Regions from separate parts of the Edwardsiella tarda ATCC 15947 genome, predicted to be linked through region 1. Evidence: predicted binding sites of a transcription regulator. Region 1 holds the regulator's gene; each other region holds the start of a gene.
What was found. Region 1 encodes CRP, which controls carbon source genes, mostly activating them, when cyclic AMP is high. Its sites were predicted from a motif close to ATGTGANNNNNNTCACAT; they were not measured.
Positions count from the first base shown of each region.

Region 2: a site for CRP is predicted at 2,288-2,305, ahead of ompW (outer membrane protein OmpW). Genes of this name have one in related genera too.
Region 3: a site for CRP is predicted at 2,713-2,730, ahead of msrB (peptide-methionine (R)-S-oxide reductase MsrB). Genes of this name have one in related genera too.

Region 1 is NZ_CP084506.1:237,570-242,463, forward strand. Features, by position in the region: gene DCL27_RS01125 (hydrolase) at 1-729, shown strand, start outside; gene DCL27_RS01130 (YheU family protein) at 726-950, shown strand; gene crp (cAMP-activated global transcriptional regulator CRP) at 1,301-1,933, shown strand; gene DCL27_RS01140 (YccS/YhfK family putative transporter) at 1,992-4,064, shown strand; gene nfuA (Fe-S biogenesis protein NfuA) at 4,217-4,792, opposite strand; gene DCL27_RS01150 (phosphoribosyltransferase family protein) at 4,851-4,894, opposite strand, start outside.
Region 2 is NZ_CP084506.1:2,026,800-2,031,693, forward strand. Features, by position in the region: gene trpB (tryptophan synthase subunit beta) at 1-155, shown strand, start outside; gene trpA (tryptophan synthase subunit alpha) at 152-958, shown strand; gene DCL27_RS09395 (BON domain-containing protein) at 1,098-1,412, shown strand; gene ompW (outer membrane protein OmpW) at 1,503-2,141, opposite strand; gene DCL27_RS09405 (YkgJ family cysteine cluster protein) at 2,424-2,828, shown strand; gene DCL27_RS09410 (YciC family protein) at 2,935-3,684, shown strand; gene DCL27_RS09415 (hypothetical protein) at 3,751-4,524, opposite strand; gene DCL27_RS09420 (SulP family inorganic anion transporter) at 4,886-4,894, opposite strand, start outside.
Region 3 is NZ_CP084506.1:2,067,288-2,072,181, reverse strand. Features, by position in the region: gene DCL27_RS09625 (fimbrial protein) at 1-622, shown strand, start outside; gene arsC (glutaredoxin-dependent arsenate reductase) at 839-1,261, shown strand; gene gapA (glyceraldehyde-3-phosphate dehydrogenase) at 1,511-2,506, opposite strand; gene msrB (peptide-methionine (R)-S-oxide reductase MsrB) at 2,866-3,276, shown strand; gene DCL27_RS09605 (YeaC family protein) at 3,346-3,624, shown strand; gene pncA (bifunctional nicotinamidase/pyrazinamidase) at 3,727-4,362, opposite strand; gene ansA (asparaginase) at 4,418-4,894, opposite strand, start outside.

The DNA.
Region 1 (4,894 bases):
CGTGCGGCGGGATGGTTAGCGGTGGTGATGCATTTTCGCGGCTGTAGTGGTGAGCCTAACTTGCTGCCACGTTTTTATCATTCGGGCAAGACCGGCGATGCGCGTTTCTTCCTCGCATGGTTACGCCGAACGCTGGGTGAGGTACCGACGGCGGCGGTCGGCGTCTCTCTCGGGGGGAATATGTTGGCCTGCTATTTGGCGGAGGAGGGATCGCAAGCGCCGTTGACGGCGGCGGTGCTGGTCTCGGCGCCGTTACAGTTGGCGGCCTGTGCGGCGCACTTGGAGAGTGGGGCGGGGCGTTTTTATCAACGTTACCTGTTACATGAGCTCAAGCGCAGCGCGTTGCGTAAACAGCGCTGTTATCCCCAGTTACGAGCGCTCGATCCGCAGCAGATCCGGCGGTTGCGTCGGTTGCGTGAGTTTGACGAGCAGATTACGGCGCCGCTGCATGGTTTCGCCGGCACGGATGATTATTATCGGCGTTGTAGCGCGTTGCCGCGTCTGGCTGCGATTCGCCAGCCGTTGTTGATCTTGCAAGCGCGTGACGATCCTTTCATGACGGCGGCGGTGATCCCGGACAGGGCACGGCTACCGTCTAATATCGACTATCAGCTCACCGAGTTCGGTGGACACGTCGGCTTTATCAACGGCACGCTACGGCGCCCGTCCCTGTGGTTAGAGCAGCGTATTCCCGAATGGTTAGCCTGTTATTTGGAGTCAATGACGTGATCATTCCTTGGCGAGATATCGCCCCGACAACATTGGATAATTTAATCGAAGCCTTCGTGTTACGTGAGGGAACCGATTATGGCGAACAGGAGAAGAGTCTGGCACAGAAGGTTGAGGATGTGCGCCAACAGCTGATAAGCGGCGAGGCCGTGGTTGTTTGGTCTGAACTTCATGAAAGTGTCAATATTATGGCGCGTAGCCAGTTTAACGGGGACGATTAACGCTAATCGCTCGCTTTTCTTGGTGATTTAGCGCAGGCTACTGTGCAAATAAGGTGCAAAAATAATTCCGTTGGGAAAAAAAACGCGGCGAACAGTGAGCTATTCCATGCTGAAACGAGACAGTGCGAGACAGTTGGGTCAAGCTATGCTACAAACTAAGCCGACATGCACCTTTAATGGAATGAAGCGGGTATAGATCAATAAGGTCGGGTAGCAACTCCCTTAGGCTAATAAAACTATATTCGACAAGTGCAGTGCTATAACAGGTTACTAGGCAGTTTCCCGGCTCCGCCGCCTGGCGGGGCGCGTTTGGCGCACGGGGATGCGATAACAACAGAGGATAATAGCGAATGGTTCTCGGCAAACCACAAACAGACCCAACCCTTGAATGGTTCCTGTCCCATTGCCATATTCATAAATATCCATCAAAAAGTACTTTGATTCACCAAGGTGAAAAGGCGGAGACGCTTTATTACATCGTGAAGGGATCTGTCGCGGTACTGATCAAGGATGAAGAGGGCAAGGAGATGATCCTCTCTTACCTGAACCAGGGCGATTTCATCGGTGAGTTGGGCTTGTTTGAGGAAGGACAGGAGCGCAGTGCCTGGGTTCGGGCGAAAACTGCCTGTGAAGTGGCTGAAATTTCTTATAAGAAATTCCGTCAGTTGATTCAGGTAAACCCGGATATCTTGATGCGATTGTCCGCGCAGATGGCGCGTCGCCTGCAAGTGACGTCAGAGAAGGTCGGTAACCTGGCTTTCTTGGACGTTACCGGCCGCATTGCCCAGACGCTGTTGAATCTGGCGAAGCAACCGGATGCGATGACGCACCCGGACGGTATGCAGATTAAGATTACGCGTCAGGAGATCGGTCAGATCGTCGGTTGTTCGCGTGAAACGGTCGGTCGTATCTTGAAGATGCTGGAAGATCAGAACCTGATCTCGGCCCACGGTAAAACCATCGTCGTCTACGGGACGCGGTGATTTTTCGCCCGCGCCGCCCTCGTGGCGCGGGACTCTCTCCATCCCCAGGATGGTGCTCATGTGGCGGCGGTTTATCTACCACCCGGAAGTGAATTATGCACTGCGTCAGACGCTGGTCTTGTGTCTGCCGGTGTTGTTCGGGTTATTGATTGGCCAACTGCAACAGGGGCTACTGTTCTCGCTGGTTCCCGTCTGCTGTAACATCGCGGGCCTGGATACACCACATAAACGCTTCTTTAAACGCCTGGCCGTGGGTGGTTCGCTATTCGCGCTCGGTAGTTTTCTCTTGCAGCTTGCCTTGTTATGGCAGGTGCCTGTGCCGTTGGCGATGCTTTTTCTGGCGTTATTGCTGGGCGTCAATGGAGAGATCAGCCCATTGCATGCCCGCTTGCTGCCCGCCACGTTGGTCGCCGCCATCTTTACTCTGAGTATGGTCGGCATGGTACCTATCTGGCAGGCACCGCTGCTGTATCTGGTGGGGACCGTCTGGTACGGTGCGTTTACTTGGTTCTGGTTTATCCTGTGGAAGGGGCAGCCGATTCGCGAGACGCTGAACCAACTCTATTTGGAGTTGGGGGATTATATCGAGGCCAAGTACAGCTTGCTGACGCAGCATAGTGATCCACAGACGGCCTTGCCGCCGTTGTTGAATCGTCAGCAGAAGGTGATGGATCTGATCACGGTGATCTACCAGCAGATGCACATGCTCTCTTTGGTTCATAACCCCGAGTACAAGCGCCTGGTTCGCTATTTTCAGGTGGCGCTCGATCTGCAAGAGCATATCACCGTCAGTCTCTCTCAGCCGGAGGAGGTGCAGACGCTGGTGGCGCAGAGCCAGGCCGAGGCGATCATTCGGCGCAATGCCCAGGTCGTCGCTGGGCGCCTGCGGGTGGTGGCGGATGACATTCTCTATCACCGTTATCCGCAACACTTCTCCATGCAGCCTGAGGTCTCCGCGTTGGAGAAGCTGGCCAGTCGCTATCCCGACAACCCGGTGGGGCAATTCTGTTTGCACCACTTTAGCCGCATGGCACGTTTATTAGAGCGCCAGCGTCCCCTCTATCAACGCCAACTGATGGCGACGCAGCAACGCCTGCCGTTTTGGCCGGCGTTGCGCGCCTATTGTTCACCGAAGTCTGGCGCGCTGCGTAATGCCTTGCGCCTCGGGCTGACCCTCGCCGCCGGTAGCGGCTTGGGGATCTTACTGGCATTGCCTAAATCTTACTGGATTATGTTGACCACGATGCTGGTGATCCAGAATGGGTATAACGCGACGCGGGTGCGGATCCAGCACCGTGCGATGGGGACCTTTGCCGGTCTGATTATCGCCGCTGGCCTGTTGCAACTAACGTTGAGCGAGGCGGTGATGTTGTTGGTGATGTTGTTGGTGACGCTGGGGGCTTATCTGGTGTTACGCAAGAACTACGGCCTGGCCGTCATCGGCTTTACGGTCAGCGCGGTATTTACTCTGCAATTGTTGGCGCTGAATGGTTCGAACTTCCTGGTGCCGCGCCTGGTAGATACCCTATTGGGCTGTATCCTCGCCTTCGCCAGCACGATCTGGCTGTGGCCACAGTGGCAGAGTGGTTTGTTGCGAAAGAATGCCCATCAGGCGTTGGAGGCGTATCAGGATGAGCTGCGTTTGCTCCTCTCTGCCGACGTGGGGGTCAGCGAGCAGGCGTATGCGCGTATGCGTAGCAACCAGGCACAGAACACGCTCTACTCCTCTCTTAGCCAAGCGATGCAGGAGCCGGGCTTCGACTCACGCTATTTGGCCGATATGCGTCTGTGGATCACCCACAGCCAGTTTATCGTCGAGCACCTCAATGCCATGACGATCCTGGCGCGAGAGCACTATATGCTGACGCCACGTTTGGCCCAGGACTACTTGCAGTGTGGCGAGATTGCCTTGCAGCTCTGTCAGCAGCGTCTGGAACACGATGGGCCGAGTAGCAACGATAACCAGGCGATTCCGATCCCGGAGCCACAACAAGGCATGCCGATGACGCCGATGGAGGTCCATCTGCGGCGCATCCTATCGCATTTGCGCACCATGCATACCATTTCGTCTATCGCTTGGCGTCAGCGCCCGCATCACGGCTTGTGGCTCAGTCGTCGGTTACGTGACTGAGAGGTGGGTGACGCGGTGGTGGTCGCTTGATGACGGGAGTGGTTGGCAGGTGAAAAGGCGCTTGTGGGCGTACTCTGCTAACAAAACGGCCGCGCGAGGCGCGGCCGGGGGAGTCTTACGTCGGGTGAATTTCCCCGCCGTCTCGCGAGCGATCAATAGTAAGAGTGGTCGCCGCGCTGGTGCTCAGTCAGATCGCGCACCCCTTTCAGTTCCGGGAAGCGTTGCAGCAACTCTTTTTCGATCCCCTCTTTCAGGGTGTAATCCACCATTGAGCAGCCATTACAACCGCCGCCGAACTGCAGGATGGCGTAACCTTCATCGGTGATCTCCATCAGCGAGACACGACCGCCGTGACCGGCCAGCTGCGGGTTGATCTGCGATTGCAGGATATACTCCACGCGTTCAATCAGCGGCGCATCATCGGCCACTTTACGCATCTTGGCGTTGGGCGCTTTCAGGGTCAGTTGTGAGCCAAGCTGATCGGTAACGAAATCGATCTCGGCGTCTTCCAAAAACGGCGCGCTGATTTCGTCGACATAGGCGCTCAGCTGTTCAAAATCCAGTTTACGATCATTGGCCTCAACGGCGTCCGGCGGGCAATAAGAGACGCCGCATTCGGCGTTGGGCGTGCCGGGATTAATGACAAAAACCCGGATCTGAGTACCCGGTTCCTGATTTGCCAGCAATTTGGCAAAGTGCTCTTGCGCTGCTTCGGTAATACGGATCATGGCATCTGCTCAATAGTTGACTTCTCCGGTCGGTTATAATACGCCGATCGTAAAATGCTCACAAGGTGCGACACAGACAGATAACCTCTACCGACATCACAC
Region 2 (4,894 bases), 1.8 Mb from region 1:
CACTGGAGTCGGCTCACGCCCTGGCTCACGCCTTGAAGCTGATCCGCCAACAGCCGGATAAAGAGCAGCTCCTCGTGGTGAACCTCTCAGGGCGCGGCGACAAGGATATTTTTACCGTTCACGACATTCTGCAAGCTCGGGGAGAGATGCAATGACGCGTTATCAGACTCTGTTTTCACACTTACGCCAACACCAGGCAGGCGCCTTCGTTCCCTTCGTCACCTTAGGCGATCCGACGCCTGAACTCTCGCTACGCATCATCGATACGCTGGTACAGGCCGGTGCCGATGCCTTGGAGTTGGGGATCCCCTTCTCCGATCCGTTAGCCGACGGCCCCGTGATCCAGAATGCCACCCTGCGCGCCCTACAGGCCGGTGTCACACCCGAACGCTGCTTCGCACTGCTGCATACCCTCCGCGCGAAGTATCCACAGTTACCCATCGGGCTACTGATGTATGCCAATCTGGTGGTCAACCCGGGTATCGACACCTTCTACCGCCGCTGCGCCGAAGCCGGAGTCGACTCGGTTCTGATCGCTGACGTGCCGCTGGAGGAGTCCGCCCCCTTCCATGCGGCGGCACTCCGCCACGGGGTCGCCCCGATCTATATCTGCCCGCCCAATGCCGACGAGGCACTACTGCAACGCCTGGCGAACCATAGCCAGGGGTATATCTACCTGCTGTCGCGCGCCGGAGTCACCGGCGCCGTCAACGCCGACCTGCCTCCACTACGCCATCTCACCCAGCGTTTACGCGAGCTGGGCGGGGCCCCGGCGTTGCAGGGCTTCGGCATCCGTGTCCCCGAACAGGTGCGCGCCGCCCTGGATGAGGGGGCGGCAGGCGCCATCTCCGGTTCGGCCGTCGTCGACCTGATCGCCGAGCACCTCGACGATCCCGATCAGATGCTGCGCCAGTTGCATGACTTCGTCCAAACGATGCGTGCCGCCGCGCGGCCTTAACCCGCTCGATCCCCGGTGACCAGGTAACCTGGTCACCGATTTCACCTTGCCCTCTGACGACCCATTGATATTATTAATGATGTATCGGGACGCCGTGCCGCACGGCGCACCTTTCCTGCTACCGTCTAAGGAGAACAGTATGAAATGGTCGAAGCATCTCTATGCGCTCGGGCTGGCCGCCATGTTAGCCGGGCCACTGGCTGGCTGCGCCGGCTCTTCCACCCAGGAAAGTACTGGCAACTATATCGATGACACCGTGATCACCACCAAGGTGAAGAGTGCGTTACTCAACGCCAAGAACATTAAGTCTACGGAGATCGGCGTCGAAACCTATAAGGGACGGGTGCAACTGAGTGGTTTTGTCTCTTCCCGCGCCGATGCTCAGCGGGCCGTGCAGATCACCCAAGGGGTCAAAGGGGTGCGTTCAGTCGAGAATGACATGCGTATCCGCTAAGCTGACTCTAAGGTCTCTCCCGCCGCCACAACGCGGCGGGGAACGCCAGGCGACGGGGGGATCCGTCGCCTACCTGCCGAGTCGGCCTGTTTAGAAGCGATAACCGGCGCCGAACATGAACACCCACGGATTGATCTCCGTCTTGATGCTGCTCTGATCGCCCGCGCTATCGCGGAACTTCACCTTGGTGTCGATATTGATGTACCACACCGAGGCGTTAATCATCCAGTTCTCACTGACCATATAGTCCAATCCCGCCTGACCGGCGACGCCCCACGAACTGGTCGCCTGGAGATCGTGCAATCCCAGGTTCTTGGCATTTTGATCGAAGCTGTTATCGAAGAAGGTGGTGTAGTTGACCCCGACCCCCAAGTAGGGGCGCAGCTTGTCTTCGGCACGACCAAAATACCACTGTGCCATCAGGGTCGGCGGCAGTTGATGCACGGTGGCGATATTCCCCAGCTCACCCAACGACACCTTGTGGCGGAATGGCGTGGCGGCTAGCAGCTCGATGCCGATATTATCCGTCGCCATGTAGCCGAAGGTCAGCCCCAACTGCGTATTGTTATCCACCTTGAACTCCCCCAACCCCAATACATTATCGGAGCTGGTGGTCGGACGCACGGTAGCGGTGCCGGCGCGGAAAATAAAGTCGCCCGCCTGATGAGCCGAAGCCACCACCGGCGCCAATACCGCGGCAAGACAGAGCGCAACGCTAAACTTTTTCATCATCCCTTTCCTTTATATGGTTATTGTGTGCGCCTGCAATATAACCACATCGAGTGATTTTTGATCTGGCTCGGATCACATCTTTTATATAGAAAAGAAACAAAATGATATTTTTGGATATACGTCTAATTAACTACATCCAAGCATTTTGATGCACATCAAAATTCACCATCCATCCCCAAAAAAGATAAAAAATTTCTCGCCGTGTCATCTTGACGTCGGAGGAAGGCTGGGATTAGCGTAATGGCAGATAGCGGTGATTAATCTAGGTAAAACATCATCATGGCTCATTCAACGCTGACTCCACTCACCATTCAAACCAATCCCTGTGTTCGTTGCGGTGCCTGTTGCGCCTATTTTCGCGTCTCCTTCTATTGGGCCGAAGCCGACGACGGCGGTGGCCAACTCGCCGCCGACGATACGGAGCGAATCTCATCATTGATGCGCTGCATGCGCGGCACCAACAGCAAACGGCCGCGCTGCATCTACCTGTGTGGCGAGGTCGGCCAGGCGGTCAGTTGCCGCGCCTATGCGCAACGACCGACGCCTTGCCGGGACTTTATGCCGTCCGGAGAGAACGGCCAGCCGAATCCGGCCTGTGATCGGGCGCGCGCGGCTTACGGCCTGCCGCCCCTATCTCCCCACATGACGGCATACCGTCAGAACGCGGAAGAAATCACCACCTGAAAAATTGCAGGGTGCCACAGGTGCAATTAACGGGGTACAATCGCGCATCTTACTTTTCACCACGGGCGGCACCTGTACCGCCCGGCGACATGCCAAGGAGCTATGCATGCCCATCACGGCCCGGAGCCTTTACCGTGACAGCATTAACTTTTTCCGCCACCAGATGGCCCCCATCATCCTGTTAGCCTTATTGACGGCGTTTATCAGCGTGGCGTTAAACCAAACCTTTAGCCCGAGTAGCCAAGCGCTGACCCAATTGGCGAGCGATGACAATGTCAGCGCGGCGCGAGGATTACAGGATATGATCCGCCAGATGACCCCCGAACAGCAGATGACGCTGCTGAAGGTGTCAGCCGCCGCGAGCTTCTCCGTCCTCATCGGGAATGTCTTGTTACTGGGGGGGATGTTGGTGTTGATCGCGCAGGCATCGAATGGCGCCCGTCTCAGCGCCTTACGCGCCATCGGCCTCTCCGCACCGATGCTGCCGCGCCTGCTGCTGCTGATGCTGCTGTGTACCTTGATGGTGCAACTGGGTATTACGCTGTTTATTCTGCCAGGGATCATCCTGGCCGTCGGCCTGGCGCTATCGCCGATGATCATGACCGCGGAGCAGTGTGGTGTCATCAAGGCGATCCGTAGCAGTTTCCGCCTCTCCTTCGCCAATGTACGCCTGATCAGCCCCGCCATCCTGCTCTGGATGCTGATGAAGCTGGTTCTGCTGCTCTTGGTCGATACCCTCGCCGCGCTGCACCCCAGCCTGGGGATGGTGATCATGGGGACGCTGAGCAACCTGATCTCCGTCGGGTTGATCCTCTACCTCTCTCGCCTGTATATGCTGCTGCGTACCCCGGCCTGATCATGCTTCCCCCGCTCGCTGAGCGGGGGAATTATAATGTTTATTCTTGCCTTGAAGTAACCTATTTTAGATAGAATAGGTCGTAACATGCTCATTCAACCAGCGGTAGCTACATATGTCGAAAAGTGAAATAGACTCAATTTGATTCATTGGAATCACATGGCGAAAGTGTTGTAGATTTAACCACGCTGAATTAGCCGTAATCCCTTGCGCTAAATATAACGCATAATATCGATATTGCTCATAATAGCGAAGCGTCTCTTTATCGCGATACCCGCTGATATAGGGAATTAGCGCCAAATGACGATCTTGACCATGCTCAATACGTGGTGCCGTGACATATCCGACGTAAAATTTACGTGATTTTAACGTAATAAATATCAGCATCTCTCTATCTATCGCCTGTACCAGTAACGACTCGACATCATCTAACGCAGCAACCTCTCGATATGCCTCTTCACGAAATCTCTCGTTTTTCAGCATATTACGCGCCACATCACCAGCAACATAAGTAAAGACGACAGCCAACATTAATGTGCTAACACAAAATATAGGATAAGAGAATATGTCATGTTCCCATAACCAGACGTTGAGTATCCTGACTTGATGAAGCCATGAGGCATAATGAAAGGGGGTGAATAGCAGGATAATAAGGATAACAAAGGGGTACAGGAGTAAAGTAATGACGGCACCTTGTGCCACAAACTTACAGCCTTGCATAGCGATATAAAAATAAGAACTCCAGCCATGAGTCCGGGCATAACGTAGGCGAGAAGGATAGTGATTATCCGTATACCAAAAACCACAGGCCATTACGACCATGATAATCAGCGAACTCATCGCATATCCTTTAATTAATCTTTAGCGGCCAACTCCTTCATACGTGCAATCATTGCCTTACAAACCTGTGGGTTGTTCATATTTAAGACAGCGCCTCCATTGGCGTCCGTCCTAATTTTACTCTGCGTAGAGTGCTCTATCTCTTTCGGATTATCCCAAAGCATAAGCCTATCAAGTGCTAATAGTAACTGGCCGATTCGCTGTATCATATGACTCCCTCCCTCAAGCGATACCACTTCTCTACGCTCTTTCATCCGGCCCAACAAGCCCTAAAATGAAAAGTTGGAAGTGCCACGAACAGTCGAGATAATCCCAACTAACATGCAACTATTTTTTGTGCGAGAACGCACAACTGATCATGCTAGCCAGA
Region 3 (4,894 bases), 1.8 Mb from region 1:
CACCGGAGGGGCGGATGACTGGAGTCCGGTAACCGAGATCGAGTTTATTGGCGACATGCGCCTGATGATCCACGCCGGGACCTGCCAGGTGGCGAATGACCGCTACACCTATACCTTTCCCAAGCAATTAGGGGCCGACTTCCCGGCGCTCGGCGCGACCAGCGAGTGGCTGGCGGCACCGGTGACGCTGCATCGATGCAGCGCCTTCACCCGTAGCCACCGTAATAATGGCGACTATGCCGAATCGACGGCGTCAGATCCTAACGCGATACTCGCCGAGGTGAGGGATGTGCACACCACGCCTAGCCGTGTGAAGCTGACTCTGTCGCCACAGACTGCGGTGCTGGATAGCAACAACGGCGTGATCGCTATTGAACAGGGGGAGGATGCTGCCATCGGTCTCGCTATTCAATTAGGGTGGAATAATGGTAGCGGCAGCTATCAGCCTCTGGCGTTAGCTAACGGGGTGGCCGAGTTGGTTGCCGAGCCCTCTCCCCCCGTCGGCGCCTATGACTCCACCGATTTCGTTTATCGCTTGGCTGCCCGCCTGATCCGCACCGGGGCGGCGCTGAAGGGGGGTAAAATCCGCGCCCAATTGACCTACACGGTCACCTATCTTTGAGCCAGGTCGTCGGGCAGGGCCCACATCAGGCCTCGGCCTGGCCGCTGCGGCATGGCGCGTGCCGCTCGGTCCCCTTAGCGCCAGCGTGTCGCCCCATTGCTCGCTGGTGTTAAGGCCTCCTATCATGCTAAACATAGGTAATGATCCCTATGGACTATTTATCTGAATAAACGCGATGAGGCGATGACGCCCCTGACCTGGTCATGAGAGAGGGCTATGAATACGATTACGATTTATCACAACCCGGCCTGCGGCACCTCGCGCAACACCTTAGCGATGATCCGCAACAGTGGCGTGGAACCGACCATCATCCACTACCTGGAGACGCCGCCGTCGCGCGCGGAGTTGCTCGGCTTGATCGCCGCGCTGGGGATCTCGGTACGGGCGTTGCTACGCCAGAATGTCGAGCCCTACGAGACCTTAGGCTTGGCGGACGAACGACTGAGCGACGCGCAACTGATCGACGCGATGTTAAGCCATCCCATCCTGATTAACCGGCCGATCGTGGTGACCCCGCTGGGGGCGCGTCTGTGTCGCCCCTCGGAGCGTGTGTTGGAGATTTTGCCCACGGCGCAGCAGGGGGCGTTTAATAAAGAGGATGGCGAGCCGGTGGTGGATGAAACAAGGAAACGGCGCTAAACCGTGGCGGTGAGCGGCGTTTAGCCGAGCGTTAGGGAGGGGCGTCCGTCTCCCCGTCGCGGCGGAGTGTTCACCCGCCGTTGCCGCCCTGCGGAGCACGCACAGGCGAGTCTACCCGGGCGTTGAGTCGGGTGACGTTGCGTAAACCGTATGTCGAGTGAACCGGGGTGAGGCGTCAGTAGAGCAGGGGCGGGGCAGCATAAAAAAGGGCGACTTGCGTCGCCCTTTCGTCATTCAAGTCTCTGACGCTTATTTGGAGATGTGCGCGATCAGATCCAGAACCTTGTTGGAGTAACCAGTTTCGTTGTCATACCAAGAAACCAGTTTCACGAAGTTGTCGTTCAGGGAGATACCGGCGTCGGCATCAAACACAGAGGTGCAAACTTCGCCGTTGAAGTCGGTAGAAACGACGGCTTCGTCGGTGTAGCCCAGAACGCCTTTCATTTCGCCTTCAGAAGCGGCCTTCATCACGTCACAGATCTGCTGATAGGTAGCCGGCTTGGCCAGGCGTGCAGTCAGGTCAACAACGGAAACGTTCGGGGTCGGAACGCGGAAAGCCATACCGGTCAGTTTGCCGTTCAGTTCCGGGATAACCTTGCCAACAGCCTTGGCAGCACCGGTAGAGGACGGGATGATGTTCTGGCTAGCGCCACGGCCGCCGCGCCAATCTTTCATGGACGGGCCATCAACGGTTTTCTGGGTAGCGGTGGTAGCGTGAACGGTGGTCATCAGTGCTTCAACGATGCCGAAGTTGTCGTTCAGGACTTTAGCCAGCGGTGCCAGGCAGTTGGTGGTGCAGGAAGCGTTAGAAACGATCTCCTGGCCAGCGTAGTTCTTGTGGTTTACGCCCATAACGAACATCGGGGTAGCATCTTTGGACGGGCCAGTCATGACGACTTTCTTGGCGCCGGCAGCGATGTGCTTACGTGCGGTTTCGTCGGTCAGGAACAGACCGGTTGCTTCGGCAACTACGTCAACACCGATTTCGTCCCACTTCAGGTTAGCCGGATCTCTTTCAGCGGTAACACGGATTTTTTTACCGTTAACGATCAGGTGGCCATCTTTCACTTCAACAGTGCCGTTGAAACGACCGTGAGTAGAGTCGTACTTCAGCATGTATGCCATGTAGTTGGCATCCAGCAGATCGTTGATGCCAACGATTTCGATGTCAGAACGTTCCTGAGCAGCACGGAAAACAATACGGCCGATACGGCCAAAACCGTTGATACCTACTTTGATAGTCATATATTCCACCAGCTATTGGTTAGTGAATAAAAGGTTGCCTGTAAAATTACAAAAACCTTATGGAGCGTCAAGCGGAATCGTGTCAATTGTTGCTATACGTCAAAGCCGCCAGGCGACTGCGCAGATAGCGCCCACGATACCTAACTCACCGTATCCCATCATACATGGGGACGGGAGAAGCCGTCTCAAGCCTGCGTGCGGTCTCTTTGTGATGTACATCACAAATGTTGCCGCTCGCCGCGCTCCAGCCATCCAGTTTAGACCAAATGATGCTGATCTATTGTTAACTGTTTGTTATGTTGGATTGCATAATCTTTCTGTGTCATCCATCCATTCGGCTCAAGACCGCGGACCATAACATGGCTAAAGAGAACCACTCCTTGTCCCCACCTCAATTAACCGAGATGCAACGCTATGTGACTCATGAGCGTGGCACCGAACCGCCCTTCAGCGGCAAGCTGCTCTACAATCAGCAGGAGGGCGTCTACCACTGCCTGTGTTGCAACAGCCCCTTATTCTACTCCGACAGCAAATATGAGTCGGGGTGCGGCTGGCCGAGCTTCTTTCGCCCCTACCAGCCCGATGCCATCCGTTATCTGGATGACAATTCGCATCACATGCGGCGCACCGAGATCCGCTGCGCACACTGCGATGCGCACTTAGGCCACCTGTTTCCCGATGGCCCGGCGCCGACGGGCGAGCGTTATTGCGTCAACTCTGCCGCGTTGCACTTCCACGCTGCCGATGATGGCAGTTGGACTGCGGGTTAGCGTCGTGATGTCTGTTAAGGATAATAACAGGGTGAAGCGATTCAGCAAAGTAGATATTGGTGAGGAATTATGGATATTGAGCGCTTGCTCTCAATAATGAACGATGATGTCTATCAGCGCTTGCTGAGCGCGGTGGAATTAGGGCGTTGGCCTGAGGGGAGTCGCCTGAGTGAGGCGCAGCGTGCACAGGCGATGCAGATCGTGATGCTTTATCAGTCGCGGCATAATCACCAGGCGGAGCATCTGACGGTGAACACCCGGGGCGAGATCGAGATGAAGAGTAAGCAGGCGCTCAAGGCGCAGTTCGCCTCGCCTGAGGCCGACTTGGCGATACGTCGCATCGAGTAAGCGGCAGCGCAAGGGGGTAACCTCTTGCCTCCCCCTCGCGCCGTTTCGAGTATATCGCCTGGAGGGAGCGCTGCCGCGCCGTCGCGGGCGCGGCAGGGGGGATCAACGCAGGCTGTCGATCTCGCTTAACGTGCTCAGCGTCGCGCCGGCGGCCTGCATCTCTGCCAAGGCTCGTTCGCTATCGCCCGGCGCGAGATCGACCCCGCGACACCCGTCTTGGATCACCGTGACGGCATAGCCCAGACGCAGGGCGTCTAAGACCGAAAACTTCACACAGTAGTCCGTCGCCAGTCCCAGTAGCCACAGATGGGTGATGCCGTGCTGTTGCAGCCAGCCATGCAGCGCCGTGGCGGCGCGTTGGCCGTTGTCGAAGAAGGCGCTATAGCTATCGATCGTCGCATCGCTACCCTTGTGCACCACGAAGTCGAAGGCGGTATCGCGCAGCATGGGGTGGAAGGCGGCGCCGATGGTGTTCTGTATGCAGTGATCCGGCCACCACACTTGCGGCAGGCCGTTCAGCTTGCCCAGGGCACCGATCTGGCCGCCGCTTTGGCTGGCGAAGCTACCGTGATCGGCGGGGTGCCAATCCTGGGTCGCGATCACCGGGACGCCGTCCCGCTGTGCTAGCTCGACGGCCTGTAGGGCCACGGGGATGACCTCATCGCCCCGAGGCACCGCCAGGGCGCCCTGGGGACAAAAATCATTCTGTAGATCGATCAGCAAAAGTGCGGCGGACATCGGTCTTTCTCCCATGGTTGTGTGACTAGAGCCGGCCTACTCGGTGATGGGCGCTCTAGGGATTCTCGCTCAGCTCACCGCGTAGATCCTGTTGCATCAGATGACGGATCTCATCGGCGGTGAGTGTTTGGCTTAATAGATAATGCAGTTTAGTCAGTGCCGCCTCAACCGTCATGTCGAAACCACTGATCACGCCAGCATGCGCCAAGGCGTTTCCGGTGGCATATCCCTCCATGTTCACCCGTCCGGAGAAACATTGCGTCAGGTTGACCACCACGATGCCGCGCTGGGCGGCCCGTTGCAGCTCGTCGAGCAGCTCCGGGTTTTGCGGGGCATTACCCACGCCGTAGGAGCGTAGGATCAGCGCCCGTACCGGTTGGCGCAGGAAGTTACGCACCACGTCGGCGGAGATGCCGGGATAGAGGGTGACCACCCCGATGGGCTGTGGCGTGATGGGATGAACCTGGAATGGCGCCTGGTGCAGCGGGGTGACCAACGGGGCGACGCGGCGAATATTGATCCCGGCCTCCAG